Actomonas aquatica: one gene and its partners. The protein of the gene in region 3 interacts with the protein of the main gene of each other region in a pairwise test. Links are inferred from orthologs where the notes say so. Each region holds a gene or a part of one and is shown on either strand. Other genes may lie near its edges.

The links.
Region 1: the proteins of K1X11_RS21535 (region 3) and ftsA interact in binary tests that used the Escherichia coli proteins (3 or more experiments, as listed by UniProt). The link is inferred for Actomonas aquatica from one-to-one orthologs.
Region 2: the proteins of K1X11_RS21535 (region 3) and ftsZ interact in binary tests that used the Escherichia coli proteins (3 or more experiments, as listed by UniProt). The link is inferred for Actomonas aquatica from one-to-one orthologs.

Annotation. Positions count from the first base shown.
Region 1 is NZ_CP139781.1:1,759,173-1,768,674, forward strand. What follows is about bases 1-2,938. They hold ftsA (cell division protein FtsA), read right to left. Parts: upstream 2,107-2,938; coding sequence 895-2,106; downstream 1-894. Other genes in these bases: ftsZ (cell division protein FtsZ), read right to left, coding at 1-885; K1X11_RS06740 (cell division protein FtsQ/DivIB), read right to left, coding at 2,119-2,938. In the rest of the region: more of K1X11_RS06740, read right to left, coding at 2,939-3,072; K1X11_RS06745 (D-alanine--D-alanine ligase family protein), read right to left, coding at 3,069-4,019; murB (UDP-N-acetylmuramate dehydrogenase), read right to left, coding at 4,016-6,358; K1X11_RS06755 (UDP-N-acetylglucosamine--N-acetylmuramyl-(pentapeptide) pyrophosphoryl-undecaprenol N-acetylglucosamine transferase), read right to left, coding at 6,355-7,485; K1X11_RS06760 (FtsW/RodA/SpoVE family cell cycle protein), read right to left, coding at 7,482-8,645; K1X11_RS06765 (LysM peptidoglycan-binding domain-containing protein), read right to left, coding at 8,698-9,502. UniProt on the Escherichia coli protein: Essential cell division protein that assists in the assembly of the Z ring. May serve as the principal membrane anchor for the Z ring.
Region 2 is NZ_CP139781.1:1,750,869-1,760,738, forward strand. The notes cover bases 7,033-9,870. They hold ftsZ (cell division protein FtsZ), read right to left. Parts: upstream 9,190-9,870; coding sequence 7,876-9,189; downstream 7,033-7,875. Other genes in these bases: obgE (GTPase ObgE), read right to left, coding at 7,033-7,789; ftsA (cell division protein FtsA), read right to left, coding at 9,199-9,870. Also shown: asnB (asparagine synthase (glutamine-hydrolyzing)), read right to left, coding at 1-264; K1X11_RS06695 (aspartate/ornithine carbamoyltransferase family protein), read right to left, coding at 264-1,373; K1X11_RS06700 (sodium:solute symporter family transporter), read right to left, coding at 1,550-2,986; K1X11_RS06705 (fibronectin type III domain-containing protein), read right to left, coding at 2,983-3,489; K1X11_RS06710 (LysE family translocator), read right to left, coding at 3,758-4,387; K1X11_RS06715 (GspE/PulE family protein), read right to left, coding at 4,419-6,122; K1X11_RS06720 (hypothetical protein), read right to left, coding at 6,129-6,740; more of obgE, read right to left, coding at 6,767-7,032. UniProt on the Escherichia coli protein: Essential cell division protein that forms a contractile ring structure (Z ring) at the future cell division site. The regulation of the ring assembly controls the timing and the location of cell division.
Region 3 is NZ_CP139781.1:5,628,605-5,638,582, forward strand. Bases 7,033-9,978 are described here. They hold K1X11_RS21535 (rod shape-determining protein), read right to left. Parts: upstream 9,041-9,978; coding sequence 8,024-9,040; downstream 7,033-8,023. Other genes in these bases: mreD (rod shape-determining protein MreD), read right to left, coding at 7,033-7,123; mreC (rod shape-determining protein MreC), read right to left, coding at 7,120-7,950; tatA (twin-arginine translocase TatA/TatE family subunit), read right to left, coding at 9,234-9,479; rpoD (RNA polymerase sigma factor RpoD), read right to left, coding at 9,539-9,978. Also shown: katG (catalase/peroxidase HPI), read left to right, coding at 1-890; K1X11_RS21505 (acetylxylan esterase), read left to right, coding at 1,048-2,013; K1X11_RS21510 (AGE family epimerase/isomerase), read left to right, coding at 2,115-3,326; K1X11_RS21515 (glycoside hydrolase family 130 protein), read left to right, coding at 3,362-4,567; mrdA (penicillin-binding protein 2), read right to left, coding at 4,590-6,542; more of mreD, read right to left, coding at 6,584-7,032. UniProt on the Escherichia coli protein: Forms membrane-associated dynamic filaments that are essential for cell shape determination. Acts by regulating cell wall synthesis and cell elongation, and thus cell shape.

The DNA of each region.
Region 1 (9,502 bases), 3.9 Mb from region 3 along the record:
GACCGCGCTCATGATCTCGTTGACCTTGCTCAGCTTCAGGTCGGTGCCGCCCACGATGTTGACCAGCAGGCGGTCGGCTTTGCGAGCATGCTCGGGCGTGGCGAGCAGCGGGCACATGTCGAGACTCGCAATGGCCTGCGCCACCGCGTCCGGCCCTTCGCCTTGGCCGAGGCCGAAAAGGGTTTTGCCACCGCGCGTGTGGAAGGCCTGTCGCAGCGTGGCGAAGTCGAGATTGATCAGGCCGGTGCGGAAAAGCATCGCCCAGACCGAACGCACCGCCTGCCCGATCCACGCATCGGCGCGCGCAAAGGAATCGAGGGCGGTCTCCCCTTCGGAGGCCTCCTGCAGCAAAATGTCGTTGGGCAAGGTGATCACCGCGTCGCAACTGCGGCGCAGCGCGAGCAGTCCTTCCTCCGCCTGTTTGCCGCGACGGCCGCCTTCGAAGCTGAAGGGCATGGTGACAAACGCGATCACCAGCGCGCCGGCTTCACTCGCCACGTCCGCCACGATCGGAGCGGCCCCGCTGCTGGTGCCGCCGCCCATGCCGGCGATGAGAAACACCAGATCACAATCGCGCACGACTTCGGCGATCTTCTCGCGATCAGATTCCGCTGCATCAAAGCCGAGGTCGGGATCGCCGCCGGCGCCGAGGCCGCGGGTGATGGCCGAGCCGATGAGCACCTTCTCCTCCAAGGGCGAGGAGTTGAGCGCCTGCAGGTCGGTGTTGATCGCCGCCAGCCGCAGGCGATCGAGATTCTCCATCTTCAGTCGATCGACGACGTTGCCGCCGGCACCACCGAGGCCGATGACCTTGATGGAGACGTCTGGATCGTTCAGAGCGTTGGCCGGAGCCGCGAGGGGGAGTTCGGAAGCGTTGAGAGACATCGGAGGTAATCAGGCGCGGGCCGGGAAGAGTTTGCGCAGGATGCCGCCAGTCGCGCGGCGTTTCTGCAGCGGACGATCGCCGCGGGATTGCAGGCCGTAGTGCAAAAGGCCGAGCACCGCAGTGTGAGACGGGTCCTGGAGCTTCTGCTCCAGACCCGGAGGCATCTGTCCCCTTTGGGCGGGCAGCCCGAGAATGGCGCTGGCCGTATCTTCGATGCCCGGCAGCTTCGCGGTGCCGCCCGTCAACATGACCCCGGCCGCGCAACGCTCCGGCGCGAGCGCCGGGCCAAGCTTCTTTTTGATGACCTCGAAGAGTTCCTCCATGCGGGCCGCCGTGATGGTCTCGATGGTCTGCTGCGGGAACTGGCGGTCGCCGATGGCGTAGTCGCCGTTGAGCCAGACCTTCTTGCCCTTTTCGTGAGTGATCACGTTGGCGCGGCCGTGGCGTAGTTTAAGTTTTTCCGCCTGCCCTTCGGTCACCCGCAGGCCGAGGGTGAGGTCGTTGGTGAGGTGTTCACCGCCGACCGGCACCACGCCGGTCATGAAGGGCACCCCGTCACGGTAGAGCACGAAGTCGCTCGTGCCCGCGCCGATGTCGATGACCAGCGCGCCGTGTTGGCGGTCCTGCTGAGTCGTCACCATCGTGCCGGAACCGAGACTGGCCAGAATCATATCCCCCACCCGCACATCAAAACCGCGGATCACATGGATGCTGTTGGCGATCATCGCCTCCTGACCATGCACCGTCCAATATCCCACCTCGAGACGCTGCCCGTTCAAGTGCTCGGGGTTGGCGCCGACCATCTTGCCGTCCAGCAAATAGGGGCGGCGGATGTGATGCACCACCATGCGGCCTTCCGGAAGCGCCTTGGCTTTGGCGAGACGACACACCGTATCGATGTCCATCTGGCTCACCATGTTGTCGGCGGCACTCACGCTCACCGAAGCCTGGTTGTAGAAGCCTTCGAGGTGGCCACCCGATTGCGCCAGGTAAACCTCGTCGATCTTCACGCCCGCACTCTGTTCGGCGGTGATGAGCGCGTTGTGGGCGGCGTCGCTGGCGGCTTTGAAGTCGGTCACCACGCCTTTCATGACGCCGTGTGACTGGCACTCGCCGAAGCCGATGAGGTTGACGGTGTTTTGCACAATCTCGCCGATCAACACGGCGATCTTGGATGTGCCGATTTCAACGGCACCGATGAAGCGGGACTTGGAACTCACGAGGCGATGGGATTAGCGGTTCGGAAGACGGAAACGGACGGTGGGTGCACCGGACTTATCAGACCGCTGCGGAGGAAGTTGGATCGCAACCGGCACCTGTTCAGCGCCGACGGAAAGGTCGATGGACTTGAGTGGTTCGGGACGACCCCGGACTTGCTCGAGAATCAGATCGAGCCGGGCGACCTGAGTGTAGAAATCCTCGCGCAGTCCGAAGATGATGCGCGGCACCTCCGAGGACTGCACCACGATCTGGCCGTCACGGGCCATCTCCCCGAGCGAGATGACATGCCAGGTGCGATAAAGCTCCGGCACGTTGCCGCGAGCAGTTGAAAGCAGATCCGCCACCCGATCCATACCATCAAGGGGTTCATAACCCCGCGTGGTGGCGCGCAGGCGCACGCCGGCCAACCACGGCAATTCGCCGGTGCTGGTGCGGTCGTAACCGTGGCCCTCAAAAATCACTCCATCCCGGCCGACCAGAAAATCCGTCATGCCGCTGCCCTCCATGCGGGCGCGCAGTCGCACCACCGGGGAGCGTTCCTCCAGATGGACCAGGAGTGTATTGGGAAATTTGCGACGCAGGTCGGCTTTCTTGACCTGGCGGTGCGCCTCCAGACGGGAACGCAGCGCCCACAGGTCCAGCTCCATCAAGCCGAGGGTCGGTTTGATATCGAGCACCTGCTCCACCCACTCGCTGGTGAGCACGCCATCGGTTTCGACCACGATGTGCTCCACCGGCTGCCCGCCACCTGCGGCGGTCAGTTTGGTGGGATCGTTTTGCATGGTCTGCCAAAACTGAAAACCCCCGTAGAGTAACAACGCGCCCAATGCCACGAGGCCGAGGTTGCGCACGTTGCGCAGGGTGAGGCGACGCCGGCCCACCCGGGACATGGCGCGGGGCGTGATCTCTTGGGGGATGTCGCGCCAATGGCGGGCGGACGGAGAAGCGGATTCGGGTTCGCTCATGGCTGGACGGCGGGGTCGCGCCGGGCGAGGAAGCGCTCTCGTGCGGGAGCCATGAGCTCGCGCACGAGGGCCGCGAAGTCATAACCCACGCACTGCGCGCCCATCGGCAGCAGGCTGGTTTCCTTCATGCCCGGCAGGGTGTTGATCTCAAGAAAGTGTAATGCGCCGTCCTCCGTCACCATAAAGTCGATACGGCCATAGTCGCGGCAGCCGCAAGCGGAGAATGCTTTTTCGGCGTGCGCCTGAGCCAGACTGGCCACCGCGGGATCCAATGGTGCCGGCGCGAGGTATTCGGTGAGTCCCTTGGTGTATTTGGCGGCGTAATCAAACACCCCGGATTTGGGCGCGATTTCCACCACTGGCAACGCGCGGCCATGGAGGATGCCCACGGTGATTTCGCGACCTGACACTCGGCGCTCGGCCAACCACTCGCCCGGGGTCAATTGGGTCAGCGCCGTCGCGATCTGGACTGCGGTCGCGCACAGGTGCAGTCCCACACTGCTGCCGCCGCATTGGGGTTTGATCACCACCGCTTCACCCAAGGTGGCGACAATCTCGTCGAGTGCCGGTGCCGCCGTCGCAGCAAACGTGATGCCGGGGATGGTCGGCACGCCCACGGCGGCCACCGTGCTTTTGGTGCGTTGTTTATCGAAAGTAAGCGCGCTGCTTTCCGCGTCGCAGCCGGCATAGATCACCCCCGCTTCATCCAGCAGCGTCTGCATGCCACCGTCTTCGCCGAAGGTGCCGTGCAGGGTCGAAAACACCACGTCGCGGTCCGGCCGCAGTCCGAGCGGCGCGGCGGCGGTTTTGACATCGATCAACCGGGTCGGCCAGGTCTGCGCGAGCGCGAGCGCGCTGGCCTTGCCCGAGCCGAGTGAGACCTCCCGCTCGGAGGAAATCCCGCCGCACAAAACCGCCACGTGAAACTGACCGCGCAGGTAACTCACAACACGTCCTCCCATTCGCTGCCGTAGAGCAGCACTTCCGGTTGCAACAGCACGCCCGCCTCCTGATGCACCTTGGTCCGCACCCGGCGCACCAACTCAATCACGTCGGCGCTGGTGGCATGGCCGCGATTGATGATGAAGTTGCCGTGAGTCGTGGACACCTCGGCGTCACCGATGCGCGTCCCTTTCAAACCGCAGACGTCGATCAGTCGACCAGCGCTGTCGCCTTCCGGGTTTTTGAAAATGCAACCCGCGCTCGGTTCGCGCGGCTGACTCTCCTGCCGCTTGCTGCGGTAAACATCGATCTTGCGCCCCACCGCATCGGCGCTCGCTCGCGTCACCGGCCGCAGCGTGGCCTGCACCGCGATGCAATTGGCCAACTCCCGACAGTGGCGGTAACCCGTGTGCAACTCCTCGCGCGGCAGGTTGATCACCTCGCCTTCGCTCGTCACCACATCTACCGACTCCACCACATCAAACATCCATCCCCCCATCGCACCGGCGTTCATGCGCAGCGCGCCGCCGACGTTGCCCGGGATGCCTTCCAAAAACTCAAAACCACTCAGGCCAGCCTTGGCCGCGAGGCCGCAGAGGTTCTTCAAACGCAGCCCGGCGCCCACGCGCACCCGCCCGTCCGCCAACTTCGTAAAGGTCTCCCACGCCGGTCGGCGCAAGGACACCACGATCGCATCCACCCCGGCATCCGGCACCAGCAGATTGGACCCGCGGCCCAACATGCGCACCGGCACCTCGGCCCGACGGGCGACCTGCACCACCGCGGCCAGATCCTCGGTGGATTCCGGTTCGACGTAAATACGGGCGGCGCCGCCGATCCGCATCGTCGTCTTTTTTGCCAACGGTTCCTCGCGCACGACTTTGGCGTCGGCGGAGAGGACTTCACGCAGGCTGTGAGCAATGCCATCCCATTCGCTTCGCCGCGCGGTTTCCTCGGCCAGCTCGGCCAACCACTCCCGCGCTCGCTTCTCGATATCCCCGGCGCCCACAAAAGCCACCACATCACCGGCCCGACGCGATTGTCGCAACAATTCCAATACGCCGGCTGCGTCGCCCGGCAGATAGTTTACCGGCAGCTCCGGCTCCGTCTGCACCAGCTCGGCATAAAGGTCCGCCGTCGTCCCACCCGGCAATGGTGCCTCGCCCGCGCCATAGACGTCGAGCAGGTGCAGCGCGTCCGCCTGCGCCAGCGCCGCCGCGAGCTGGACTTTAAATTGACGCGTGCGGCTGAAGCGGTGCGGCTGAAACACCACCACCAGACGCTGCCCTTCCGCCAAATCCTGACGCAGGCTGCCCAACAGGGCGCGAATCTCCGCCGGATGGTGCGCGTAGTCTTCGATTACGGTCAGATCAGCATCCGCCAACAGCACGGTCTGCCGACGCCGCACGCCACGATAGTCCGCGAACACCTCAGCGGCGGGCGTTTCCCCCATCAAGCTCATCGCACCGAGCGCCGCGGTGGCGTTGAGCGCGTTAAACTCGCCTCGCGCCCGTAGGGTCACGGTCAACTGCGGCAATTCGCCGCCGAGCTGAAGCTGTTGCTCCCCGGCTCCAGACTCCAAAGTTACCAGACGAAAATCGCCGTCGCGACCAAAGGTTTTGGCGGTCAATCCCGCCGGGGCCTGCGTCAACAGACGCTGCGTGAGCGCGCAACCTTCCCACCCGAGCACCGTCGTGCGCGTGCGCTGGAGCAGTCCGGCAAACGCAGCGACCAGATCCGTTTCGGCGGTGTAGTGATCCGCGTGATCCCAATCGAGATTCACCAGCACCGTGATCTCAGGGGCAAAGTGTTCGATGGTGCCGTCGCTCTCGTCGATCTCGGCGATCAGCCAATCCCCCGCCCCGACCGCCGCGGGCGGAAGCTCGTCATCGACCCAGAGTCCCCCCAGCACGTATCCGACCGGCACACCTTGAGCACGCAGCGCGGTCAGCAACAGCGCCGTGGTAGTCGTTTTGCCGTGCGAACCGCACACGGCCACCAGCCGATAGTTGCGGGCCAGCTCCGCCAGCAACTCACCGCGACGCACCACCGGAATCCCCTGCTCGGTTGCGGCCAAACAGGTAGGGTGGCTCGACGAAATAGCCGACGAGATGACCACCAAATCGACTTCGACCGGCAGCTCTCCCTCGTCGGTGAGCCGCACTCCGACACGATCCAGTTGCACGGCCATGGCCGGCGAAAGCGCGACATCTTCACCACTGACCGACCATCCACGACCCGCCAGAAACACGACAAGCGGACCCAGCCCCATGCCTCCGACTCCCACTGCGTGCACGCGGCGGACGGAACGGCCAAACAAGGTGGACTGCGTCGAATCGATCATGCGCGGGCGTAGCGGGGGAAAGGCGGACTCGTCTTGGTCCCGCCCGTGGCCAGTTTTTCGATATCGTCGAACATGAGCGGCAGCGTGCTCGCCCGGGCGATTAAAGTGATTTCGGAACGCATCGCGGTGAGACGCTCATCGTCCAGCACGAGACCCACCACCAACTCGGTGAGACTGCCGAGGCTGGTTTCCTCGACCACTAGACCGGCGCCATGGTTGGCAAACTCCTGCGCGTTGGCGGATTGATGATTGTCCGCCGCAAATGGATACGGCACCAGCACCGCCGGCACGCCCACCTCGATCAACTCGGCCAAAGTGCCCGCGCCGGAACGAGAAACCACCAGATCGGCCAACGACATCGCCGCAGCCATGTCATCACAGAACGGAATGGAGACGGTCGCAACCGCCTGGCCCTCAAGATCGGGAAACGTTTGGGTGCCGCCGTCACCTTTGCCCGGTCCGGTCACGATCAGCATCTGCACGCCGCGCTCCGCCAGCACCGGCGCGGCGGCGGACGCCCAGCGATTCAGTGCCTGCGCCCCCTGGCTACCACCGAGCAAAACGACCGTGCGGCGGTTGGGATCGAGGCCCCATTTCTCCGCCGCTTCGCCGCGCGGACGACGTTTGATCTCGTCGCGCACCGGCAACCCGGCGTGCCGCAGTTTGGCAATATCGGTATGCGGCAGCTTGATCCCGCGCGGCAAATACACCCGCCGGGCGAAACGCGCCAGCGCCCGCACGGCCCGGCCGGGCACGCGGTTCGACTCATGCAAAGCCACCGGCACCCGCAAGACCCACGCGGCCACGATCACCGCAGCAGTGGTGAAGCCGCCAAAGCCCATGACCAGGCGCGGCTTCTCGCGGCGAATCAGACCCCACGCATGCAGGAAACCTTTGGCTTGGGTGCTCACAAACCGCACCACCCCCGGCACCGTCAGCAACAACGGAGCCCCCGACACCGTGTCGAAACGACGCTGCGGATATTTCTCGGTGAGGGTCTGATCGATCCGTTTTTTGGATACGAGCAACAGGGAGCTGTAACCGCGACGTTCCATCTCCTCGGCCAACGCAATGCCGGGCGTGAGATGACCACCGGTGCCACCACAAGCGATGAGGAAGTCGCTCATGCCACCACCTCCTCGAGGTCGCGACTCCGATGCACGAAGTTGGGTTTCGCCCAGGTGCGCGCGCTGTTGACGATGATGCCCACCAGCAAGCCCATGAGGAGCAGATTGGACAGACCCGCGCTGATGAACGGCAGTGACATTCCTTTGGTCGGGAGCAGACCTGTCACCACGCCGAGGTTGATGATGGCTTGGAGGCTCACCAGGAGGATCGAGCCGGCCACCAACAAAAACTGAAAGAGGTTGGGCGCCCGCCGCAGGTGCAGCAGGCCAAAGAGGAAGATGATCGCGTAGGTGATCACGACCCCGAGCGTGAAGCGCAGGCCCATCTCTTCGCCCATCACGGCAAAGATAAAGTCCGTGTGCGCCTCGGGCAGGAAGTGGTTCTGCTGGCGACCCTGCCCGATGCCCGCGCCATTGATGCCACCGACGGCAAACGCAGCCAGCGATTGGTAGAGCTGGTAGGTGCCATCGAGCTTGTTGGCTTCGACATCGAGGAAGGCCGTGAAGCGGTGCAGACGATTGGGGTTGTTGATCACCAACGCCGCAAAGCCCGCGATCACCGCGCCGAGCGTCGGCAGAATGTAGAGCCAACGGGCGCCGGCGAGGAAGAGCATCAGCACGCCCACGGCCACGGCCAGCGCCGCGGTGCCGAAGTCGGGCTGCAACAGAATGAGGCCGGCGCAAAGTCCAATGATCGCGATGGGATACACATAACCGCGCCGGAACTCACCGATGCGCGTCTGATTGATGGCCAGATAGTGCGCGAGGCAGAACACCAGCGACAGCTTGGCGAATTCCGAGGGCTGCAGGCGGAAGGAACCCACGCCCAACCAACGGCGGCTGCCATTCACCGTCACGCCGATGCCGGGGATGGCGGTCAACACGAGGGCGCCGATCGTCGCGACACCGATGACCCACGCGAAGCGCCGCAGGTATTCGAGGTCCATGCGGCTAACGATCAGACAAAGCACAAAGGCGGCCGAGATACCGACCACCTGTTTCACGAGATAAAAGAAAGGCCAGGAGGACTTGCCGGCCGTTGCACTAAACAACACCGGCAAGCCGACAATGAGCAGTCCCAGCACACACAGCACGATCACCATGGCCGGGCTTTGGGCAAAGGACGGTGAGGATCGGCGAGGTGGCGTTTTCTTTTTCACGTGGCGAGTGAACACAGCGGTCGAAGCAGGAAGCGGAGGTGACGTTGGCGGGTTAGAATGTGGAGGGGCCCTCGTTGGATCCGCCGCCGATGGTGATCGTCTGGATGGGCGGCTCGTCCTCTTCGACCGGCGCGCGCTCGACATCGATCACCGGCACGTTGTCCAACGAGTCGTCGAGACCGGCGTCGAGATCGTCATCGGCGGAGTAGGTCGTGGCTGGCGACGTCGTGACGGTGTTGGTCGCCGGTCGGGTGGCGGGCACCGTGCCGGCGGGCGGCGTGCTGGTGGCATCCCAACCCGGAATGACCAACTCCTGACCCGCGCGGATGAGGGACGGATCACGGATCATGTTGGCAACGATCACGTCACCGACTTTCACCCCGTAGCGGCGGGCGATGACGGTGAGGCTCTCACCTGGCTTCACCACATGCTTGTAGGTGCCGGCGGGAACCGTGGCGGTGGAAGCCGGGGCGGTGGCCGTGGTGTTGGCGCTCACGGCGGGGCTGTTGGCAGCCGTCGTGGACTCGGGGATGGAGAGCGTGTCGCCCACGCGCACGAGATCGCTGCGCAGGTTGTTGAAGGCCTTGAGCTCGGCAACCGTCACGCCGTGTCGGCGAGCGATGCGACCGAGGGTGTCGCCGGATTGGATGGTGTAGGACTTGCTCGAGGTCTCATCGGCGGAAGCCGCAGTGGTGACGGGGGTCGGAGCCGGTTGCTGGCCGGGGATGACCAGCACCTGTCCCAGGCGCAGCATGGAGTCCGCCGGGATGCTGTTGGCGGCGGCGAGCTCACGCACGGTGATGTTATTGCGCTTGGCGAGGGTCCAAAGGTTGTCGCCGCGTTGCACCGTGTAGGTC
Region 2 (9,870 bases), 3.9 Mb from region 3 along the record:
GGAGCGGTGCCGTTTGAAGTCGTAGAACTCACCGTTGATGGTGAGCACACAGCTGCCGTCCCGCGCATGGATGGGCTGTTTGCCGCCCTCCAAGTCATTGATCGACAGGCGCGTGTGACCGAGGGCCACGCCGTGCGGCGCGTCGATAAATTCACCGGTGGCGTCGGGGCCACGGTGGCGGATCGTCACCAATTGTTTGGCGAGGATCTCGGGCGTTTCGGGAGGGAGAGGTTGGGCTGAAAAGAAGCCAGCAATGCCGCACATTAGGATTCAGGGTCTTCCAGGTTGACGAAGCTCGGCAGCGCCTTGAGGCGACCGAGCACGGACATGAGCAGGGCCTGACGCACAAAGACGGCGCCGTGGGCCTGCGAGAAATAGAGGTTGTGGGAGGTCTTGTCCAAAGACGTATCCAACTCATCGAGACGTGCGAGCGGGTGCAGGATCACCGCGCTCTCCTTGAGCGGGCTCTCTGCGGTCAGCTTAAAGCGGCTGTCCATGTTCTTGTAGGAGTCGCCGAGGAACGCGATGGAGTTCATGTAGATCACATCAAGGGTCGGCAGGTGCTCGCGCACGTCATTGGTAACCTGATACGAAATGCCGGCTGCCTTGAGCTTTTCGGTCACCTCTTCGCCGAAGGGATCCGCCATCTCCGAGATCACCGTGACCTTGCGGATGTGATCCTTGAAAAGCAGCGCCATGAGCAGGAAGGACTTCACCGCGCGCATCGAGCCGGGCGTGCCGAGGATGCCGAGGTTGAGCTTGGGCGTGCCGCGGCGGTAGGGCTCGGCGAGGCGCGGGTTCCACTTGAGCAGGGCATACCAATCGGCCAGCGCCTGCGTGGGATGTTCGCCGCTGCCGTTGCCGGCGTTGATGAGCGGGATGCGCAGGTTCTCCAGGATCTGCTGCGGTGCCTCGGTCTTGGTGTGGCGCATGATGATCACATCGGCGTAGGCGTTGAACATCTCGCCGATGTCCTGCAGCGACTCGCCCTTGGCCTGGCCGGTGGTGGAACCATCGGCGATGGAGATGATCTTGCCGTCGAGGCGCAGAATCGCGCTTTCAAAACTGGTGCGGGTGCGGGTCGAAGCCTCGAAGAACGCGGTCACCGCGATTTTACCGTCGAGCGGATGAAACGGCCACACCTCGATCTTCTCGAGAATGGCGGAGAGTTTGCAGAGCTCGACGACTTGGTTGAAGGAGAACTGCCCGGCGGCGAGCACGCTCTGACCTTCGAGTTCGCGCAGTGTGCTGAGGCTGACCGGGTTGTCGCGAAACAACTCGGCTGGCTCTGGTCGGATGGCTTCGGAATCCGCCGGTGGCTTGAGCACGGCGTGGCGCCGGTCGGCGGAAAAAGCGGGAGGAGGATCTTCCATGTCCATGGTGTTAGGAGGGCTGATGGGTTGAAGCGGAGAGGCTCACCAGAGTTTGCCGTTCTTGTAGTCGCGGTAGAGCAACAGCAGGAGCGCGACCGCGCCGGCGGCAGTCCAAGTGAGGGAGAGAAGCACGAGGCCGTGCAAAAAAGCTTGGGAGAACATAGCGGCGACAGGAGTTAAGCGGTTTGGTTCTCGGTCGCATCCCGCGGGAACGGCGTCGGCGCGATCCAACGGGCGGCCAAGGTAAAGACCATCGAGACGGCGGCACCGATGAGTGAGGCGGTGAACCAGCCGATGTTGAAGTAGGCCCAGACACCGAGTCCGCAGCCGAGCACGATGCCGGTGAGCACCAGCGGCCGGTTGATGCCACGCCAGAAGAGCCCACCGATCACCGGCCAGATGAGGCTGGCGACCAGCGGCCCGGAGATGAAGAGCGCCTCAATGATGGGCCAGTGCGGCGCGGCCAGCAGCCACGTGACAGCACCGACGATCAGGATGACCGTGCCGGTGATCTTGCGGAAGTTCTGCTCCGGCAATTCACGTTTGAGCAGGCCGCCGTGCACGTCCTTGAGCAACAGATCCGAAGTCGCCGCGAGCAGCGAGTCGATCGACGAGGCCATCGAGCAAAAGAGCACCACCAGGATGAGCACACCGGCGATGGCACCGAGCCCGGCGGTCTGCATGACGGTTGTCGCGACGAGCGGCCCGGTCTGATTGCTCTCGGCAATGTTGATACCGAGCGGTCCCGCCGCGAGAGCGATGAAGCCGGCGGCGATGGGAATCGGGAACCACAGCAGGCCCGACAGGAAGAACGCTTTCGGCGCCACACCCGGTCGCATGGCAAAGGCCCGCGACCACCAGACGTTGTTGTGAAACACTTCGCCGAAACCGAAGAGCATGTTGTTGAACACCGCCAGCAACGCCGCCGGCATCACGTGCAATAACAGCGCGGGCTGCTGCGTGCGCATGTGGGTGTAGGCGTCGTCGAAGTCGAGCTGCGCCACCACCAAGCCACCAATCAGCACGATGCCCACGAGGATGATGAGGCTCTGAATAAAGTCGGTGCCGATCACCGCGTAGAGTCCGCCGAAGAGCGTGTAGAGCACGCACACCACGAGGATGAGCGTCATGCCCTGCAGATACGGAATGCCGGCCAAGGCTTCCAAGAGGTCGCCGCCCGCGATGGCCATGCTCACCAACCACGACAGCGAGTAGAGCATCGTGATGAGCAGGAAGAGCGTCCATCCCACCCGACCGTAGCGCAGTCGGAAAAAATCACCGGCGGTGTGCCCCTCGGGCAACAGGCGGCAGATGCGCATGGCCATGGGCGCGAAGAGCAACAGCCCAAAACTCGCGGTCGAGTAAGCCACCATGCCCCACACGCCGAGTGTGAGCGCCAGCACCGGCGCGAGCATCGTGGTGTTCGAGGTGACCCAGGTCGCCATCGCCGTCGCGGAACCGAGCGAGAGGCCGACGTTGCGACCGGCGAGGATGAAGCCCTCGGAGGTCTTGGCATTGCGGCCCCAGAACATACCGAGGATCACCCACAACACACCCAGACCGAGCACGATGAGCCAACCGGTGGTCGGCGAAATGGACGTCGCGCCACTCATGCCTCACCTCCCGCGTCGCCGCGCAATTCGTCGCGATGCTTCAGGAAACCACTCACGATCGCTCCGACCGTGAGCAGCACGACCACACCACCGAGACCGAGCAGACTGAAGAGTTTGCCGCGGTCCATGAACGTGACCTGCACCTCCAGCGGATCCGACCATGCACTGCCCTCGCCCAGATTATTGAGCGCGCGCAGGCGAAAGTAGTGTGTGCCCTCCGGCAGCCCGGTGATGACCGAGCCCGTGTCGCGACCGATGAACCGGATCGTCTTCTCCGCGAAGTCGGCCGAGTCGCTTTGTTGCAACTCCACCCGCGTCATGAGCGCCAGTTCGCCCCAAGCGAGCGTGACCGTGCCATCCTCGGTGGTGACCGCGGTGCCCTCCGGCGCACGCATGTTAAAATCGACCGGCGGCGGTGTGGCCGCCTCGGCGAGTAGGCAGGCGAAAAACGCGGCTGCGCAAAGACAGCCGCGATGGACGCGAAAAAGTATTCCTGAAGGCATGAAGCGAGTCAGTGGTGGGAAGGACGGGCGATCAGGACGGACGAACTCAACCGGCATGACCGGCGTTCAACGCTCGCGGTGCGCAAAGGCCCAAAGGGCACAAAAGCCTCAGCAAGAGGCACGGCGCGCACACGATCCGTCAGGGGGTGGGACTGTCAAGGGGTCGCACAGGCTCTGGCCCATCCGCCGAGAGGTCAACCCCTCGCCGGTAAAGCCTTAATGAAAAGCACTTATGGAAAACGGCTTCCGCAACGCCCGTCTGCCGTCGTCACACCCACAGCAAACTCGCGGCGAAGCCGATGAAGACCAGACCCAGCGCCCGGTCGATCCACACCGCCCCACGTTGGTAAACCGAACGCACCCGCTCGCGCGTAAACACCCACGCGACCAGCGAAAACCACGCCCCGGTCGCCACCGCCATCCACCCGCCGTAAAGGGCCTGCACCCCCACCGGGGTCTCCGGCGAAATGCCCACGGTGAAGAGCGCGATGAAAAACAAGGTCGCTTTCGGGTTGAGCACGTTGGTCAAAAAACCGCGCAGCCACGCCCGGCGTCCGTGCGGCGGTGCCGGCGCAGCCACCTCCGCGGTCGTCGGCGCGGCCGTGCTCCCGCGACTGCGCAGCGCCATGACACCGAGCCACGCGAGGTAAGCGGCTCCGGCATATTTCAACAGCGCGAAGAGCTGCGGCTGGTGCCGCACCAAGGCGCCCACCCCGAGCAGTGAAATCGTGACGTGCACCAGAATGCCGCTGCCGATGCCCCACGCGCTGGCCACCGCGGTGGCCCGGCCGTGGACCAAACTCTGACGCAGGATAAGGGTGAAGTCCGGCCCCGGACTGGCCACCGCCAAAGCGTGGGCCAGCGCCACGGAGCCAAATTCAAACCACAGCGCATCCATCGGGCTGGACGGTCGTCTTGCGCCGCTCCGCTTACATGTCGGGCGGCACGTTGGAGATCGCTTCCTCGAAGGTGGTCACACCTTCCTTGACCTTGAGCAGCGAGTCCTGGTGCAGCGTTTTCATGCCGCTCTTCATGCAGATGCGTTTGAGCTCGGCGGTGTCGGCTTCGCGGTTCACCGCTTCGACCAACTCCTCGTTGTTGATCATGAGTTCGTGAATGCCCACGCGGCCCTTGTAACCGGTGCCGTTACACTTCGGGCACCCATCGTCGTTGGCCTTGTAGATCTGACCACTCCAGCCGATGGCCTTCTCGAGCAGGTCCTTCACGCGGCCTTCTGGTTCGTAGGGTTGGCGGCACTGTTTGCACACGCGGCGCATGAGACGCTGGGCGCACACACACAGCAGCGACGACGAAATCATGAACGGTTCCACGCCCATGTCGGTGAGACGGGCGACCGTCGACGGCGCGTCGTTGGTGTGCAGGGTCGAGATAAGCAAGTGACCGGTGAGCGCGGCCTCCACCGCGATGTTGGCCGTCTCCTTGTCACGAATCTCACCCACCAGAATGATGTCGGGATCCTGACGCAGAAAGGCGCGCAGGGCCGACGCAAAGGTGAGGCCGATCTGGCGGTGCATCTGCATCTGGTTGATGCCGGCCAGGGTGTATTCGATCGGGTCCTCCGCAGTGCGGATGACAAGCTCGGGCGAGTTGATTTCGTTGAGCGCGGAATAGAGCGTCATCGACTTACCCGAACCGGTCGGACCGCAGTGCAAAATCATGCCGTAGGGCTGTTCGATGGCTTTACGGTATTTCTCGAGGTTCTCTTCTGAGAAACCGAGCGCAGTCATCGGCAGGGTCGACTTCTGTTTGTCGAGAATACGCATGACCACACCTTCGCCGTGATTGAGCGGCGCGGTGGAGACACGGAGGTCAACGTCGAGGCCTTTGCGGGTGTATTGCTTGAAGACGATACGACCGTCCTGGGGCAAACGCCGCTCGGCGATGTCGAGGTTGCACATGATCTTCAGACGCGCGACCAGCGCCGGTCCCACCTTGCCGGGAAGCCGCAGCTTTTCCTGACACACACCGTCGATGCGGTAGCGCACGATGATTTCGTGTTCCCACGGCTCGATGTGAATATCAGACGTGCCGGCGAAATAGGCGTCTTCGATGATACGGTTGGCGAGATCGATGATCGGGCCGGACTCCTCGTCGGTCAGGTCTTCATCGCCCTCCCCTTCGCTGCCGAACTCCATGCCGATCGCACTCACCACATCGGCAAAGTCGCTCGGCTCGTTTTCGTTCTTTTTGAATTTCTCCCGGATGTCTGCTTCGCGCCCGAGCATCCGCATGACCGTCAAACCAGTCATCTCCTGCACCTTCGAGATGATGGTCACATCGAAGGGATTGGCCACGACCAGCAGGAAGAGCTCTCCCACCTCGCCGACCGGCATGACTACGTTCTCCTGGCAGAACTCCAGGGGCAGGCGTTCAAAGGTGCCGGGATGCACCCGGTAATGAGCCACGTTGAACGGCGGCAGGTTGAAGGCGCGGCTCTTGGCGACCTGCAACTGGAACGGGGTGATCTTAAAATCTTCGAGCAGCATCGCATCGAGCTGCTCACCGGTCATTTCCTCCTCGATGGCGGCGATGGCGGCGCGGTGCTCATCGGTGAGACGCCCGGCATCATCGAGGGCATTGATGATCTGAGTCTGGATTTTGCCTAGTGACATGATCGATCAGGGGTTGGCCGGGGACCCCGGCGAGCTCGGAGGATTGCTGTCACCGGCGGCGGCATCCGCGATGGGTGGGTTCGAAAGGTTGACCGGTTTCGGAGCCGGGGCGACGGCCGGTTTGGGGGCCTTCGCGTCCTCGGCTTCCATCGCTTCGATAAAGTCGGCGATGGCCTCCAGGGTGGTGCCAAACCAGAGCACCCGACCGTCGTATTGATCTTCCCAATACTTGCGCACCGCCGGACTCAGATAGTAGGCGGTCGCGATGAAGGTCATGTCTTCCTCGATGTCGAACGGCACCGACCAGGTGACCCAGCAGGCTTCGCGCTCGATGGTGAGTTTGAGGTCGTCGTTGGCCTCGTAGTGCCGCAGGTCCACCAGCCCGACGCCCTCGTGCTCGCGCATGTGGGCAAGGATGTCCTCCTCCTTCACCGCCTTGAGATCGTAAGCCAGAATACCCAACACGGTGCGCTGGCGGGCGGTGCCGGTGTTGATGATCTCGAGGAGCTTCTCATTGGCCGTCTCAAGGTCGTCGATCTTGATCAGGTTTTGCTCCACGAGCTGCGCGCCCAACAAGCGGTTGGCGCGCATGAGCAGAGAACGGTGGGTAGTCTTCATGATGGCTGGGGCGGGCGTCAGGGACTTCAGGACGTGGCGGCATCGGCCACGTTGTCGCGGTGGCTCCGCACCCGCTCACGCAGGACGGTTTTCATGGCGTCGATCCCTTCCTCGGTCTCACAGGAAATGGGCAGCACCTCGACCTTGTGGCGGCGCTTGAACTTCGTCAGCCAGGCTTTGGCTTCGGGCAGGTCCATTTTGTTGGCGATCACCAAGCGCGGCTTCTCCATGAGCGCGGGGTCGTAGGCCTCCAACTCGGATAGCAGCGTGGCGTAGTCCTCGCGCGGATCGCGGCCGTCGACCGCCGCCATGTCGATTAGGAACATGAGCACGGCGCAGCGTTCGATGTGACGCAGAAAACGATGACCCAGACCGCGGTTGTCGCTGGCACCTTCGATCAACCCGGGCACGTCGGCCAACAGCAGCCGGTCATACTCCTCCGGGTAATGGATGACGCCGATCTGCGGATGCAGCGTGGTGAACGGATAAGCTGCGGTGCGCGGGCGGGCTGCGGTGATTTTGTTAGTGAGCGAGGATTTGCCCGCGTTGGGGAATCCCACCAGCCCGGCGTCGGCGATGGATTTGAGGATGAGCCGGTAGACGCCGTGCTCGCCCTCCTCTCCGGGATTGGCGCGCCGGGGGGCGCGATTGGTCGAGGACTTGAAGTGGGTGTTGCCCCAGCCGCCGTTGCCGCCCTTGCACAGGACGATCTCCTGATCGTGCTCCACGACCTCGGCCACCATCTGGCCAGTCGCTTCGTCGATCACAATCGTGCCCAAGGGCATGCGCAGCATGGCGGGTTTGCCTTCATGCCCGTTGCAGTCCTTGCCCATGCCGTGCTCGCCGCGTTGTCCCTTCCAGTGCGGTTTGTATTTATAGTCGATGAGGTTGTTGGTGTTGTTGTCTCCCACCAACACGACATCGCCACCCTTGCCGCCGTCCCCACCATTGGGGCCGCCGAAGGGTTCATACTTCTCGCGCCGAAAACTGATACATCCGCGACCACCATCCCCGGCCCAGGCTTTGATGACGCATTCGTCGATAAACATGGGCGCGATCCTGCATAATCCACCCCACTTGCCAAGGGGCTGGTTTGTGAACCGCGCGTAAACTTAAACGCGGCCGCTCGCCTCCACTAGAGGTTGATCTTGATGCCTTTGCGCAAGTAAGTCGGCACGTCCAGATCCTGCCCTTCGAAGAGATTTCGATCGGTGCGCTCAAAGTGACCGCGGTTCTCCGCCAGGTTTTGGAAGAAAAACTCGTTCTGCGATTCATCCGCCGCGGGGCGTTTACCCCGGGCTTTGGCACCCGCTTTTTCGACTTCGGTTGCCCCCGACGCAGCCGCCGGTTCGGGCGTTTCCACCCGGGCGATGTCGGCGACGCGAACCCCCACCGGACTCGCGGCCCCGGCGTTGCTGCGGCCGCGGCTGGAGGACGGCCGCCGTGGCGGCAGGCGGCCGCCGATGTCGCTCGTGCCGATCACACAGACCTCCACCCGACCCTGCAGGTCTTCGTCGATCACCGCGCCCATGATCACATGCGAATCGCGCCCGTAGCGCTCGGTGACCGCGCTCATGATCTCGTTGACCTTGCTCAGCTTCAGGTCGGTGCCGCCCACGATGTTGACCAGCAGGCGGTCGGCTTTGCGAGCATGCTCGGGCGTGGCGAGCAGCGGGCACATGTCGAGACTCGCAATGGCCTGCGCCACCGCGTCCGGCCCTTCGCCTTGGCCGAGGCCGAAAAGGGTTTTGCCACCGCGCGTGTGGAAGGCCTGTCGCAGCGTGGCGAAGTCGAGATTGATCAGGCCGGTGCGGAAAAGCATCGCCCAGACCGAACGCACCGCCTGCCCGATCCACGCATCGGCGCGCGCAAAGGAATCGAGGGCGGTCTCCCCTTCGGAGGCCTCCTGCAGCAAAATGTCGTTGGGCAAGGTGATCACCGCGTCGCAACTGCGGCGCAGCGCGAGCAGTCCTTCCTCCGCCTGTTTGCCGCGACGGCCGCCTTCGAAGCTGAAGGGCATGGTGACAAACGCGATCACCAGCGCGCCGGCTTCACTCGCCACGTCCGCCACGATCGGAGCGGCCCCGCTGCTGGTGCCGCCGCCCATGCCGGCGATGAGAAACACCAGATCACAATCGCGCACGACTTCGGCGATCTTCTCGCGATCAGATTCCGCTGCATCAAAGCCGAGGTCGGGATCGCCGCCGGCGCCGAGGCCGCGGGTGATGGCCGAGCCGATGAGCACCTTCTCCTCCAAGGGCGAGGAGTTGAGCGCCTGCAGGTCGGTGTTGATCGCCGCCAGCCGCAGGCGATCGAGATTCTCCATCTTCAGTCGATCGACGACGTTGCCGCCGGCACCACCGAGGCCGATGACCTTGATGGAGACGTCTGGATCGTTCAGAGCGTTGGCCGGAGCCGCGAGGGGGAGTTCGGAAGCGTTGAGAGACATCGGAGGTAATCAGGCGCGGGCCGGGAAGAGTTTGCGCAGGATGCCGCCAGTCGCGCGGCGTTTCTGCAGCGGACGATCGCCGCGGGATTGCAGGCCGTAGTGCAAAAGGCCGAGCACCGCAGTGTGAGACGGGTCCTGGAGCTTCTGCTCCAGACCCGGAGGCATCTGTCCCCTTTGGGCGGGCAGCCCGAGAATGGCGCTGGCCGTATCTTCGATGCCCGGCAGCTTCGCGGTGCCGCCCGTCAACATGACCCCGGCCGCGCAACGCTCCGGCGCGAGCGCCGGGCCAAGCTTCTTTTTGATGACCTCGAAGAGTTCCTCCATGCGGGCCGCCGTGATGGTCTCGATGGTCTGCTGCGGGAACTGGCGGTCGCCGATGGCGTAGTCGCCGTTGAGCCAGACCTTCTTGCCCTTTTCGTGAGTGATCACGTTGGCGCGGCCGTGGCGTAGTTTAAGTTTTTCCGCCTGCCCTTCGGTCACCCGCAGGCCGAGGGTGAGGTCGTTGGTGAGGTGTTCACCGCCGACCGGCACCACGCCGGTCATGAAGGGCACCCCGTCACGGTAGAGCACGAAGTCGCTCGTGCCCGCGCCGATGTCGATGACCAGCGCGCCGTGTTGGCGGTCCTGCTGAGTCGTCACCATCGTGCCGGAACCGAGACTGGCCAGAATCATATCCCCCAC
Region 3 (9,978 bases):
TCGACCATCCGCTGATTGACGCGTCCGACGTGACCGCGCTGAAGGCCAAGCTTCTCGATTCGGGTCTGTCGATTTCCGAGCTCGTTTCGGTCGCCTGGTCCTCTGCCTCGACCTTCCGTGGTTCAGACAAACGCGGTGGTGCCAACGGTGCCCGCATCCGTCTCGCCCCGCAGAAGGATTGGGAAGCCAACCAGCCGGCCCGTCTGGCCAAGGTGCTCAAAGTGCTCGAAGCCGTGCAGGCCGAGTTCAACGGCGCGCAGACCGACGGCAAGAAGGTCTCCATCGCCGACCTCATTGTGCTCGGTGGCAGTGCCGCAGTCGAAGCCGCCGCCAAGAAGGCCGGCGTCGAGATCGAGGTGCCGTTCGCGCCGGGTCGCACCGATTGCTCGCAGGAGCAGACCGACGTGGAGGCCTTTGAGGTCATGGAGCCGATCGCTGACGGTTTCCGCAACTACCTGAAGTCCCGCTACACGATTCCGGCCGAGCAACTGCTCGTCGACAAGGCCCAGCTCCTCGGCCTCACCGCGCCGGAGATGACGGTGCTGGTGGGCGGCATGCGCGCCCTCAACGCCAACCACGGCAAGTCCCAGCACGGCGTCTTCACCGATCGCCCGGAGACCCTCACCACCGACTTCTTCGTCAACCTGCTCGAGATGGCTCATGTGATGAAGCCGACCACCGGTGACGAGCAGATCTTCGAAGTGTGCGACCGTGAAACCGGCGACGTGAAGTGGACGGCCACCCGCGTCGATCTGGTCTTCGGTTCCAACTCGCAGCTGCGCGCCGTCGCCGAGGTTTACGCCGAGAGCGACTCCGGCGAGAAGTTCGTGAAGGACTTCGTGAAAGCCTGGACGAAGGTCATGAACGCCGACCGCTTCGACCTGCGCTAAACGATCGATCTATCAATAACTTAGAAACCGCCTTCCACTCCCGGGAGGCGGTTTTTGTTTAACCACAGATGGACACAGATGAACACAGATTCGATTGGGCCGATGGCTAAAAAATCTGTGTCTATCTGTGTTCATCTGTGGTTAACCCATTCCTGTCATGCCTGCTTTTGATTTTCCGCTCGATCGTCTGAAGACCTACCAAGGCACCAATCCGCGGCCGGCGGATTTTGAAGCGTATTGGGACACCGCCCTGGCGGAACTCGACGCGCATGATCCGCAGGTGGAGCTGACGCCCAACGGCACGCTGAATCATCCGCTGGTGGAGTGTTTCGACCTGTGGTTCACCGGGGTGGGCGGCTCGCGCATCTACGCCAAATACCTGCGGCCGCGGCAGCGCGACGGGGAGATTCCGGCGGTGCTGAAATTCCATGGCTATTCGCACTACAGCGGCGACTGGATGGAATTGGTGGGACTGGCCTCGGCCGGCTTTGCGGTCGCCGCGATGGATTGCCGTGGGCAGGGCGGCAAGTCCGAGGATCTGGGCGGCGCCAAAGGCATGACCCTGCGCGGTCAGTTTGTGCGCGGCCTCGATGATCCGGACCCGACCCGACTGCTCTTCCGTGCCATGTTTTTGGATACGGCACTGCTCGCCCGCATCGTGATGGGCTTTGCCGAAGTCGACGCCGCACGAGTGGGCGCGACCGGCGCGTCCCAGGGCGGCGGGCTGACGGTGGCCTGTGCGGCGCTCGAGCCTCGCATCAAACTGGCCGCGCCGGTGTATCCCTTCCTGGCCGACTACCGGCGGGTGTGGGACATGGATCTCGCCCAGGGGGCCTACGAGGAGCTGCGGTATTTCCTGCGCAAATTCGACCCGCGCCACGAACGCGCGGAAGCGATCTTCACGAAACTCGGCTACATTGACATCCAGCATTTGGCCCCGCGGGTGGAGGCCAAGGTGCTCATGTTTACCGGCATGATGGATCAAATCTGCCCGCCGAGTTCCCAGTTTGCGGTCTACAACAAGTTGGGCGGCGAGAAGGAAATCGTGCTGTATCCGGATTATGAGCACGAAGGTCTGCCGGATCTGGACGATCGGGTTTTTGGCTTCATGCAGGGGCTCTGAGCCCGATCGGACGGGGCAAGATATCTCAACACGAAGAAAAGATATTCCAGCAGAAGCGCTTTGACCCGGCCGGGGCGGGCGGGGGAGGCTGATCCTCTCCCATGGAACCCCAAACCCTCGCCTCCTACCGTCAGCGCATCGAAGCCGATCTGCGGCAAAATATCTTACCCTTCTGGATTGAGCACGTCGTCAACTGGGAGCAGGGCACGCTGCACGCGGAATTGGCGACGGACCTGACGGTTGACGATAGCAAGCCCCGGGGCGCGCTGCTGACCACGCGGGTGTTGTGGACGTATGCCGCGGCGCTGCGGGTCTACGACGAGGCTGCCTACCGGCAGGTGACGGACCTGGCGTATGCCGACTTGATTACCCGTTTTGCCGATGCTGAGCACGGCGGGTTTTACTGGTCGATCAAACCGGACGGGAGTCCGGAGCGCACGCGCAAGCAGGTGTATGGGCAGGCCTTCGCGATCTACGCGCTGGCGGAGTATCACCGTGCCACCGGATTGGCGGAGCCGTTGGAGCGGGCGCAGGCAGTGTTCGAGGTGATCGAGCAGCACGCCAAGGACCCGGAGCACGGCGGTTACTTTGAAGCCTTCGCGCGCGACTGGACGCCGATCGAGGACATGCGCTTGAGCGAGGTGGATCAGAACGATCCGAAGTCGCAGAACACGTTGCTGCACATCATGGAGGCCTACACCAACCTGTTGCGGGTGTGGCCGGACGAGCGGCTGCGCACGGCCTTGTTTACGCTGGTGGAGGTGATGTTGGACCGCGTGCTGAATCCGGCGACGCAGCACCTCAGTTTGTTTTTTACGGCGGACTGGCAGCCGACGACCGACCGCTTTTCCTACGGCCACGACATTGAAGCGGCGTGGCTGCTGTGGGACGCCGCCTGTGCGCTCGGCGACGATGGGCTGAGTGGACGCGTGCTGGCGGTGGTGCTGAAGATGGCCGACATCACGCAGGCGGAAGGCGTCGATGCCGACGGCGGCGTATTCAACGAAGGTGATCCACGCGGGCTCACCGACGACCGCAAGGAGTGGTGGCCGCAGGCCGAGGCGCTGGTGGGCTTTCTGGTCGCCGGGCAACTCTCGGGCGACGACCGTTACACGCAGGCGGCGCTGCGCTCGTGGGACTTTATTGAAAAACACCTCATCGATGCCGAGGGCGGTGAGTGGTTTCGCGGCGTGACGCGCGGCGGGGACGTGATTCCGGAATTCGAAAAAGCCGGCTTCTGGAAGTGTCCCTATCACAACGGCCGGGCCGCGCTTGAAGCGGTGGCGCGACTCAACGCCATGGCCGGACTCTGATTTTTCTCCACCATCAACCCCACCCTCCCGCAGTCATGAAAAAGACCAAAGATAGCTCGAAGAAGAACACGTTTGCCGCGCGCGTGAAAGCGGTGCGCGCCCAGCACAAGGCGTTTTTGAAGCGTCCCAATCCGGTGGATACGGAATGGGTCAACGGCGTGTTCGAGCGCTTCCAGAATCCGGTGCTCACGGCCCATCACGTGCCGCTGGAGTGGCGTTACGATTTTAACCCGGAAACCAATCCCTACTTCATGGAGCGCCTCGGCGTGGGTGGGGCCTACAATCCGGGTGCCTTCCTCTGGAAGGGCAAACCGCATATGGTGGCGCGCGTGGAGGGGGCCGACCGCAAGAGCTTCTTCGCCATCGCGGAGAGCAAGGACGGTGTTTCGAACTTCAAGTTCTGGGACGAGCCCTGCGACATCCCGGAGATCGCGGGTGAGACCAACCTCTACGACATGCGCGTTGTGTTTCACGAGGACGGCTGGATTTACGGCATCTTCTGCTCGGAATCGAAGGACCCGAATGCGGCGCCCGGCGATCTTTCGTCGGCGGTGGCGCAGGCCGGCATCGTGCGCACCAAGGACTTCAAAGTCTGGGAGCGTCTGCCAAATCTGAAGACCCCGTCGTCGCAGCAGCGCAACGTCGTGCTGCACCCCGAGTTCATCGACGGCAAGTATGCCTTCTACACGCGCCCGATGGACGGCTTCATCGATGTCGGTTCCGGTGGCGGCATCGGCTGGACCCTGATGAAGGACATCACCAAGGGCAAAACCGGGAAGGAGAAGATCATCGATTCCCGCACCTACCACACGATCAAGGAGGTCAAAAACGGCGCGGGTCCGGCCCCGATCAAAACCAAGCACGGCTGGCTGCACATCGCCCACGGCGTGCGCGGCTGTGCGGCGGGTCTGCGTTACGTGTGCTACATGTTCATGGCCGACCTCGATGACCCGTCCAAAATCATCGCGCGTCCGGGCGGTCACCTCATCGCGCCGCGCGGCACGGAACGGGTGGGTGACGTGTCGAACGTCGCCTTCTGCAACGGCTGGGTCGAGATGCCCGACGGCACGGTCTTCATCTATTACGGTGCTTCCGACACGCGTTGTTACGTGGTGCGCAGCACTGTCGACAAGTTGGTCGACTGGTGTCTCAACACGCCGGAAGACGGCCTCACCACGCGGGGTTGTGTGGATCAACGACTGGCCTTGATCCGCGCCAACCGCGAAGTGCTCGGCAAGTAAGTCAGCGTTGTTCTGTTGACGCTCACCGCGCCGCCACGCCGCTGCCATCGAGGACCGGCGTAGGCGGTGGCGGGATGAGCTCGGGGTGTTTTTCCGCCCACTTGGCGAGGATGTCGCGGGCGACCGGCGCGGAGTAGGTGCCGCCGCCGGTTTCTTCGCCGGGGCGGTCTCCTTCCACCATCACGGCGATGGCGACTTGGGGACGCTCGATCGGGGCGAAGCAGATGAACCACGCAAAGTTAACCGTGCCCTCGGGCGTGCGTTTTTGGGCGGTGCCGGTTTTGCCCGCGACGCGCAGACCCGGAATTTGCATCGATTTGATGGTGGTGAAGGAGGTGCGCGAGGTGCCGCTGATGGTGCACTCCTCCATGCCTTCCAAAATGGCGGCGTAGCTCGCCGGCGAGAGGCCGATTGGTTCAGTGGACTGCGTCGGGCGTTCCGGATCGTGCAGCATGTGCGGAGCGGTGCGGGTCTGGCCGCGGGCAACCGAGGCCATGAAGGTCGCCATCTGCAGGGGCGAGACGAGCATGTAGCCTTGGCCGATCGAAAGGTTGGCCGTGTCGCCGGGCACCCACGATTGGTTGTAGCGTTGGCGCTTCCATTGCGGGTCGGGGACGAGGGTGCCGCCGCTCTCGTGCGGCAGTTCGATGCCGGTGCGGTCGCCGAAACCGAAGCGGCGCGCCTCGGCGGCGATGGCGTCGGCGCCGGTCTCCAGGCCGTAGTGGTAATAGAACACGTTGCAGCTTTTGGAGATGGCGGTGCGCAGGCCGATCTCGCCGTGGGCGTGGCCATCGTGGCAGGGAAAGAGGCGGCGTCCGACGCGGTAGTAGCCGCCGCAATTGAACTCGGAGTCGGGCACGAGGGTGCCGGCGCGCATGCCGGCGAGTGAAACAAGAATCTTGAAGGAGGAGCCCGGCGGGTAGAGGCCCTGAATGGGCCGGTTGAGCCAGGCACCGCGAGCGTTGATGTCGTCGGCGACGGCTTGGGAAAGGCTGGGAGCGAAGTCGTTGAGATCGTAGGCTGGCAGGCTGGCCATGACGAGGACCTCGCCGGTGTTGACGTCGACGGCGACGGCTGAGGCGGCCATCTCGTATTCGAGCAGGCGTTTTTCGGCGGCGAGCTGGAGGTCGATGTCGAGGCTGGTGACGATGTTGTCGCCTTGGACGGGCAGGCGGCGCTCGAGGGATTCGACGCGGTAACCGAGCGGGTCGACGCGGTAGATGGTGCCGCCGGCTTCGCCGTGGAGTTTCTCTTCGTATTCGGATTCGAGGCCGCTGCGACCGACCGCGCCGACCATGTTGAAGGTCATGAGGTCGGCGCCGGGGAATTCCTCGTCGATCTGGATGTCGCGATTGGCGGAAACGTAGCCGAGCACGTGGGCGGCAGTTTGGCCGTAGGGGTAGTGGCGCTTGTTGGTGGTGTAGACCTGGAGCGGCGAGTTGACCGGCAACTGCTCCAGCAGGCGCGAGTATTCCTCGGGTTGGAGATCCTCGATGAGGGAGTAGGGCAGCATGCGCTGCGCGTTGAAGTGATTGCGCAGCTCCCGGGCGTTGAGCTCGTTGGTGCGGCCGAGGGCGCGGTTGACGATCTGCAGGTAGCGGTCGACGACGGTGAAGCGGGCGATCTCCTGCATCTGCCCGGCGGTGGGGGCCTCCACGTCGTTGGCCTCGCGGTAGGCGCGGCGGATGGTGAGATACTCGCGATAGATTTCGGTGCGCAGCTCTTCGAGGTAGAGCACGGCGGAGAAGCGCGGGCGGTTGCCGACGAGCAGGCGGCCTTCGCGATCGTAGATGTTGCCGCGCGGCCCGGGCACGAGGATGCGGCGCTGGCTTTGGACCTTCTCCTGCTCGTGGGCGAGATCGGAGCGCAGGGCCTGTTGGTAGATCAAACCGGCGGCGAGGTAGATGAAGCCGATGGCGAGGGGCAGGTAGAAAAACTGCAGCCGCGTGTCGCGACCCTTGTGGGTCTCAACCATGCCGCGAGGTCCGTCTGAAATGAAGTCCGCCATGCCTGCCTTTATATCGTGGCAGACGGCTCGTCACGCAAACCAACCCGCGCGATCAACAAGGCTTTTTCCTGCAGGGCGAAGAACCACGGCGCGAGGAGGGCGAGGAGCAGTTGGGAGAAGATCAGGTCGGTGAGAAAGCGCAGACCGGAGAAGGGCGCATCGGGCGATCCGGCCAGCACCGTGAAGGTCACGATGAGGTAGAGGATCAGGTTGGTGATCAACGCGACCACGATACCGATCAGGACCTCGCTGGCGGCCAGGCGGCTGCGCAGACGCACGATGACGAGGTGGCTTACGCTGAAAAGGAAAGCGAGCAGGCCGAAGGGCAGGGGATTGGTGGCGTCGAGCAGCAGGCCGAGTAGAAAGCAGGTGTTGAAACCCTGTTGCGGGGCGAGACGCAGCGCGGGAAACGCGACCAGCAGGCCGCCGAACCAAACGGAGAGTCCCCAGGCGCCGAGGCTGTGGTTGAGTTGCCGGGCGAGAGCGAAAAGGAGGAGTCCGCAGAGAAAAACGACCGCGGTGCGGCGATGGCTGGGACGAATTCTCACGGCGCGGTGATGGGCACCAGAATGGTGACGGCAGTGATCTCGTTGAGCCGGGGATCGAGGGTGACGCGACCTGTTTTGAACAGCCCGTCCGGGCTGGGATCGAGTTGCACGACGGAGCCGAGGCGAAGGCCGCGGGGGAACACGCCGCCGAGGCCGGACGTCACCAACGGGTGCGGATCGGCGGCGGTGGCGTAAAGATCGAGCGGGACAAATTCGACGACGGCGTGCGGCCGGGTGAAGGGCGGGTTGGCGCCACCTTGGAAACTGATTGGACGATCGTCGCCCTCGAAGGATGCGGCGAGGCGAACATTGGGGCTGCTGATCATATCGACCACCGCAGTGGTGGCGTGCACTTCGGAGACGCGGCCGACCACACCGCCGACGAAAATGACGGGCGCGCCGACGGGAATGTTGTAGTTCTCGCCCTTGCGCACCACGAGACGTTGCCACCAGCCGTTGAGGTCGCGACTGACGACCCGGGCCGGTTCGCTGCGGTAGCTGTCGAAGGAGGGCAGGCTCAACAAGGCCTCGAGGCGGGCGACCTCGCGGCGCAGCTCGGCGTTGCGCTCGGCGGCGTGGGCGTATTTGGAGACGACGCCGCCAAGGTCGTTGTAGGCCGCAATGATGTCGTGCTTCGAGCGGGTGCGCATCGCCCAATAATCCTGCAGTTCGCGCAGGTAGGAGGCGCTCACATCGATCGGCGCCTGCATCTCGTAGAAACCGTCGCGGGTGGAGCGCTTCAGGATGGTCGGCAGAACCAGCCACACCATGAGGAGCACCCCCAGGGTGATAAACGGTTTGGTCTGATCGAAGCGACGGTCGGGCACAGGTTACGGTAAACCCGTAAGTCGTGACGGGCGCTTGTCGCGCTGACAAGCCCGGGTGAACCGACGATGAAACTCAGCTGTGTTGCAGGACCCAGTTGAGGTCGCTGAGCACGGCGCCGGTGCCATTGGCCACGGCTGAGAGCGGGTCATCGGCGATCGTCACGGGCAGGCCGGTTTTTTCGCTGAGCAGACGGTCGATGCCGCGGATGAGGGCACCACCACCGGCCATGACAAAACCACGGTCAACGAGGTCGGCGGAAAGTTCGGGCGGGCAGCGTTCGAGCGCGCTGCGCACGGCGTCCACGATGGCGGACATGGTGTCGCTGAGTGCTTCGCGGATTTCCTGCGAAGTGATGTGGATCGTCTTGGGCAGACCGGCGACGGAATCGCGACCCTTCACCTCCATGGTGAGCTCGTCATCGAGCGGGTAGGCGGAACCGAGGCGCAGTTTGATTTCCTCCGCGGTGCGCTCACCGATGAGGAGATTGTAGGCCCGCTTCATGTAGTTGACGATGGCGCCGTCGATCTCGTCGCCAGCCACGCGGATGGACTTGGAGAACACGATGCCGGAAAGGGAAATGATGGCGATCTCGGTGGTGCCACCGCCGATGTCGACGATCATGTTGGCGGCGGGTTCATCGATCGGCAGACCGACACCGATGGCGGCGGCCATGGGTTCGGGAATGGTGATGACGTCGCGGGCACCGGCGTGCATGGCGCTGTCTTTGACGGCGCGTTTTTCCACCTCGGTGATGCCGGAAGGGATGGCGATGACGACGCGCGGGGAGACGCGGAAGCTGTTGCTGTTCACCTTGCGGATGAAGTAGCGCAGCATCGCCTCGGTCACATCGAAGTCGGCGATGACGCCGTCTTTCATCGGACGGATGGCGGTGATGTTGCCCGGCGTGCGTCCCAACATGCGCTTGGCGTCGGCACCGACGGCGCGGACTTTGCGGGTGCCAGCGTCGAGTGCGACCACGGACGGTTCTCGGAGGACGATGCCGCGGTCCTTCAAATAGACCAGCGTGTTGGCCGTGCCGAGGTCGATGCCGATGTCGTTGGAGAAGTGGGAGAGGAGCTTCAGGGCCATGTCGGTCGCGTTTCCGCCGTCGGAAAACAATCTCCGAGGGGCGGGGGTGTCAAAGTGTAAAACCGCTTATACCAAGGGCGTTGCGAGCAGAAAATACGTTAAACGGGTTGGTGGCGCGAATTTTGGGCAAAGAAAAACGCGCCGGGGGGCCGACGCGTTGGGAAAAGAGTAGGAAGAGCGGGGAAAACCGGACTCAGTTGTTGCCCGGAGGCGTGGTGGTCTGACGCGGGTTTTCGGCCGACTTTTTGGGCTCGTCCTGCACCGACTTGAGCTCGTTCTCGGCTTCCTGAGAGGCCTTCTGGAATTCGCTCTTGGCCTTACCGAGACCGCGGGCCAGCTCGGGGAGCTTTTTGGCTCCGAAGAGCAGGATCACAATCCCGAGAATGATGAGCATTTCGGGGCCGCCGAGAGGCATGGCGAGCATGGTGGAGTCGTTCATGGTGGGAAGGAGTTAACGCCGCAGGGGAGGCCGTAGCAAGGGAGGAAGGAGGACCGCGCTCAGTTCGGGCGACCGAGGTTTTGCACGGTGCCCGGCTTGACGGCCAACTTCATGAGGTTCTGCGCGTTGTCGAGCTGCTCGGCATCGAAGAAACCGTGGAGCTGACGGATGCGGGTCGGGTGACGCATCTTGCGCAGGGCCTTGGCTTCGATCTGGCGGATACGTTCGCGGGTGACCTTAAACTGTTTGCCGACTTCCTCGAGGGTGCGGCTGTAGCCGTCGACGAGGCCGAAGCGGAGCGAAAGCACGCGGCGCTCGCGCTCCGTGAGGGAGTCGAGCACGTCGATGATCTTTTCGCGCAGCAGCGAGTAGGCGGTCATGTCGTAGGGATTCTCTGCGGACTTATCCTCGATGAAGTCACCGAAGGAGGTGTCGTCGCCGTCACCGACGGGGGACTGCAGGGAGATGGGCTGCTGGGCCATCTTCATGATCTGCTGCA